DNA from 2 places in the Listeria sp. MAN/IMW/UF464 genome. Region 2 is predicted to be linked to the other one. Evidence: a T-box and tRNA genes for the amino acid it is inferred to sense, from the RefSeq annotation. Region 2 holds a T-box; the other holds one or more tRNA genes.
What was found. The T-box of region 2 lies ahead of glyQ (glycine--tRNA ligase subunit alpha). A T-box ahead of a tRNA ligase gene usually reads a tRNA of that ligase, here a tRNA-Gly.
Positions count from the first base shown of each region.

Region 1 (2,407 bases), 480 kb from region 2:
TTTTGTTTCTCCAGCCGCGCGTTCATCGCGTTCATAGTGAAGAGCTGTTTGCTTAAATCCAAGCCAACTAACTTGCCCGCGAACAAAAGGATTTTTTTCATGTAATCCAGCTAGCTCTCGACAAACTTGCGCATCCATGAGTCGGAAGTCACCAGTATCAACCGGAATATTAATATCCGTTAATTTAGTTAAAATACGGTAAAAGAGAGAAGCACTTTGTTTTTTGAAGAAAGTTTCCCCTTTTCGTTTCAGACGTTGGGCGTAAACAACTTGGTAGCCTTCTTTCCATTTCTCTACCATTTCAATAATTAACTCAGGGGGATCTTGTAAATCTGCGTCGATAACAATAACTGCTTTACCATGCGCATAATTGGCGCCAGCAGTAATAGCAATCTGATGCCCAAAATTTCTCGAAAAATGGATTGCTTTTACACAACTATCTTCCACACTTAATTTTTGCAACATACTCTTCGTTAAATCACGACTACCATCATTTACAAAAATAATTTCGTAGGGACCGTCAAGTGTCTGCATGACCTCTGTAAGTCTCCCGTATGTTTTTAGTAGAACTTCTTCTTCGTTAAAAACAGGGACTATACAGGAGTATTCAATATTTTTTTCCATATTTCACACATCCTTAATTAAGTTGATAAAGCGTCCCGCCACTAGTACCATTTATCCCTGTTGTTCTTACTTCTATAGTTTGTGATGCACTAGAAGTAGTATCGTCGTTTGAAAAAAGTGGGACAATGCCACTTAAAGCAAGCGATCTCTTTACCATTTCTTCATCCATTTTACCACATTTGGTTCAGAAGCTTTACTACTTAAGGGAGAGAATCAATATTTATTTCACAGCATATAAGCAAGTTAGTAAAAAGCCTTGAAAATCATAAATATAGTAGGATTTTATTTTTTACAAAGAAATTCCAGAAAAAGTCTTGTCAAAACTAACATAGAATGGTATTATATAAAAGTTGTTAAAACACTAAGAACTACTTACTGTGCGGGTGTAGTTTAGTGGTAAAACTACAGCCTTCCAAGCTGTTGTCGTGGGTTCGATTCCCATCACCCGCTTTATATTTTTTATAAATCCTGTTATCAACGCAGTGTTTCGACCTTTCTAAGCGAAGCATTGCGTTTATTTTATTGCCTGAAAATAAGGAAAGGGGGAATGATGATAGTGAAGCCAGAATCAAATTACGCAGCGCTAAAAGAAGAGCTAATTGCTTATGCACATGAAATTGGAATTCAAAAAATTGGTTTTACGACAGCAGACCCTTTTTTATTTTTAAAGGAACGGTTATTAGAAGCTGAAGCGTTAGATCTTTTTACAGGGTTTGAGCATCCGGTTATTGATGAGCGTGTTTATCCAGAGCTTATTTTCAAAGAACCCCAGTCGATTATTGCTATTGCGCTTGCTTACCCATCTAAATTAAAAGAAGCGCCTACCAGCAAAAAAGAAGCAAGACGTGGCGTTTTTGCTAGAGCTTCGTGGGGCATCGATTACCATACTGTTTTACGAGAAAAATTAGCTCTACTGGAACAATTTTTAAGTGAACGTTTGCCTGATGTACGAATGAAATCTATGGTAGATACCGGTGAATTATCGGATGTGGCTGTGGCAGAACGAGCTGGCATTGGTTGGCGCGGGAAAAACACGCTGCTTATAACGCCAGAGTACGGCTCTTGGGTTTATTTAGGGGAAATGATAACCAATATTCCTTTTGAACCAGATACGCCTGCTAGCGACTTGTGTGGCAGCTGCAACCAATGTGTAAAAGCTTGTCCAACAGGTTCCTTGTTAGGTGAAGGGAAAATGAATCCGAAAATATGTTTAAGCTACCTCACCCAAACAAAAGACTTTCTAGATGAAAAATATCGCGAAGTATTGCATAATCGTTTGTATGGCTGTGATACTTGTCAGGTAGTTTGTCCATATAATCGCGGTCATGATTTTCATTTTCATGAGGAAATGGAGCCGGACCCGGAACTTGTTCGTCCCGAGTTAAAGCCACTGCTACATATTTCAAATCGCGCTTTCAAAGAGCAGTTTGGCGATATGGCTGGTTCATGGCGCGGGAAAAAGCCAATCCAACGAAATGCGATAATTATTTTAGCTCGTTATAAAGATAAAACCGCAGTACCAGACTTAATTGATTGCTTGGAAAATGATCCGAGGCCAGTCATTCGCGGAACCGCTGGATGGGCCTTACGTAAAATCGGCGGGGAACAAGCTGAAGAAGCTGTCCAAAAAGCGCTCCAAAACGAACAAGATGAACAAGTACTCCAAGAATTAACAGCAATACCAAATTAATAGAAACCAGGTGAAAAGAAATGCCAAACCATATCGTACTATATCAACCAGAAATCCCTGCAAACACAGGAAATATCTCAAGAACATGTGCTG
Region 1 is NZ_JBZWZP010000001.1:726,131-728,537, reverse strand. Features, by position in the region: gene gltA (glycosyltransferase GltA) at 1-624, opposite strand, end outside; gene AC4PG0_RS03730 (hypothetical protein) at 638-781, opposite strand; tRNA gene AC4PG0_RS03725 (tRNA-Gly) at 1,004-1,074, shown strand; gene queG (tRNA epoxyqueuosine(34) reductase QueG) at 1,175-2,314, shown strand; gene trmL (tRNA (uridine(34)/cytosine(34)/5-carboxymethylaminomethyluridine(34)-2'-O)-methyltransferase TrmL) at 2,335-2,407, shown strand, end outside.
Region 1: it encodes a tRNA-Gly, which carries the amino acid that the T-box ahead of glyQ (glycine--tRNA ligase subunit alpha) is inferred to sense. The anticodon was not compared.

Region 2 (2,407 bases):
TAAACCAATTTCTAATAAAAAGTCTTTACTCATGACGTTTTCCTCCCTCTTCTTTGACTAATGGGAAGCCAAGTTTTTCTCGTGATTCATAAAATGTTTTGGCGATACGTCTTGCTAAATTTCTGATACGACCGATATACTGTGCGCGTTCAGTTACTGAAACAACGCCGCGAGCATCTAGTAAGTTAAAGGTATGCGAACATTTTAATACATAGTCATACGCTGGGAAAACTAGTCCTTCTTGCATTTGACGAGCTGCTTCTCTTTCATATGTGTCAAAAAGAGTTAATAGCATATCTGTATTAGAAGTTTCAAAGGCATATTTGGAGTTTTCGAATTCTGCTTGGAAGAAAATATCGCGATAGCTAATACCTTCTGTCCATTCTAAATCAAATACATTTTCTTTATCTTGAATATAACTTGCTAAACGTTCCACACCATAAGTAATTTCAGATGTAACTGGGAAACATTCTAAGCCGCCTACTTGTTGGAAATAAGTAAATTGAGTGATTTCCATCCCATCTAACCATACTTCCCATCCAAGTCCTGCGCATCCTAACGAAGGGTTTTCCCAGTTATCTTCCACAAAACGAATATCATGTTCTAACGGGTTAATTCCTAATTTTTCTAATGAGCCAAGGTAAAGCTCTTGAATGTTGTCAGGAGAAGGTTTCATCACTACTTGGAATTGATGATGTTGGAATAATCTGTTTGGATTTTCTCCGTAACGGCCATCTGCTGGACGACGAGAAGGCTCCACATAACCTGCTTTCCAAGGTTCTGGACCAATTGCTTTTAAGAAAGTATAAGGGCTCATTGTACCAGCACCTTTTTCCACATCATACGATTGCAACATAATACAACCTTGTTCGGACCAATAATCTTGTAACGTTCTAATCATTGTTTGTAAATTCATTGCTTCCACCTCCAAAATAATTCAGCCAATATAAAAACTCTCGTCTCTATATGCTGATTTAAAGCATATAGGGACGAGAGTTATCTCGCGGTTCCACCCTATTTGGAATTTAAACAATTCCCACCTTGATTTCGCTGTACTCCAGAACGCCTTCACAAAAAGTTAAATATTCGGCTCACACCACACCCGAACTCGCTAAAAATAGAGCTTTTTGTTACTATTTTCCTTCAATGTACCTATTAGTTGATATATTAAAAGATACTGTATTTTTGCGAAAAAGTCAATCATCGCTATCTTTTTTTAACATATTTTCCCATTTATCCATATCACGTAAAAATTTCCTGCTTTTTAAATATAAACCAGAATATTCGTCGTAATAAGTATCAATAGCTTTTTGGAGCCATTCTTTTGTTTCTTGTTTCACATCAATATTGCCTAATCGGTCTAATTGAAATATAAAAAATAGCCTTAAAAGTTTTACTACATTTTCCGGTAAATGCATCCGGTAGCGGTCTTTATCAAAGCAGCGATGGCAAATAATTCCGTTACTTCTTGTTGAAAAATCAAAATGTCCTGTCGTCTCCCCGCAAATAGCGCATTTATCCATAGTTGGGTAAAGTCCTAACACAGGTAACATTTTCATTTCATAAATTTGGGTTAGAATTTGCGGATCATATCCTTCATCAATGTCACGTAAAATTTGAAAAGTTAGCTCATATAAATATGGATTTGGTTGGCGTTCTTCGGTTGCTTTATCCAATAACTCGCATACATAAGTGGCATAAGCCGTCATAAAAATATCTTGTTGAATGGAAGAAAAATTTTCGATAACTTCTCCTTGTTGAAGCGTACCAAGCCCGTTTCCTCCAAAAAAAGTGAAGTATCCATTTGTAAATAATTGTGTTACAGCAGCTAATCTACTTTTGGTTTTTTTTGCGCCACGAGCAACCACACCAATTTTTCCAAATTCACGCGTATACATGCGGACTATTTTATCTGATTCACGATAACTCGTCTGTCGTATCACGATTCCTTCGCATTTTTCCATGTGGCAACCCTCCTTTTTCATTCTTTTTATTATAACATTTTCTAAACGATTGTGTCTTTTTATATTTTTTGCTATCTTTCCGCGACTTGCTATTGTAAAATAGAGAAAAAGGCAAGAAAGAAAGGATTTTTTATTCTATGGATATGTTACTTATATTATTGATCAGCTTGTTTATACTCACATTCATAGGTGTAGTTGTGGGAATTATTTTGCTTATTGTTAGAAAGGAAAGATGGGCCGGCATTATTGTCGCTGGATTATCATTTGGTATTGGTTTTTATGTATTGTTAGCTGGGTTAAACTTAGCAACAGTTAGTTTACTTCAAGGCTTTAATAATCCATTTTCTTTTTACGGTGGTAGTGGTACCGATGTTTATACTAATGATTATGCAGAAAGCTATGACGAAGATTATTATAATGATTATACGGATGTAGATTATGGT
Region 2 is NZ_JBZWZP010000001.1:242,852-245,258, reverse strand. Features, by position in the region: gene glyS (glycine--tRNA ligase subunit beta) at 1-33, opposite strand, end outside; gene glyQ (glycine--tRNA ligase subunit alpha) at 26-916, opposite strand; T-box leader at 983-1,156, opposite strand; gene recO (DNA repair protein RecO) at 1,197-1,964, opposite strand; gene AC4PG0_RS01235 (DUF4352 domain-containing protein) at 2,102-2,407, shown strand, end outside.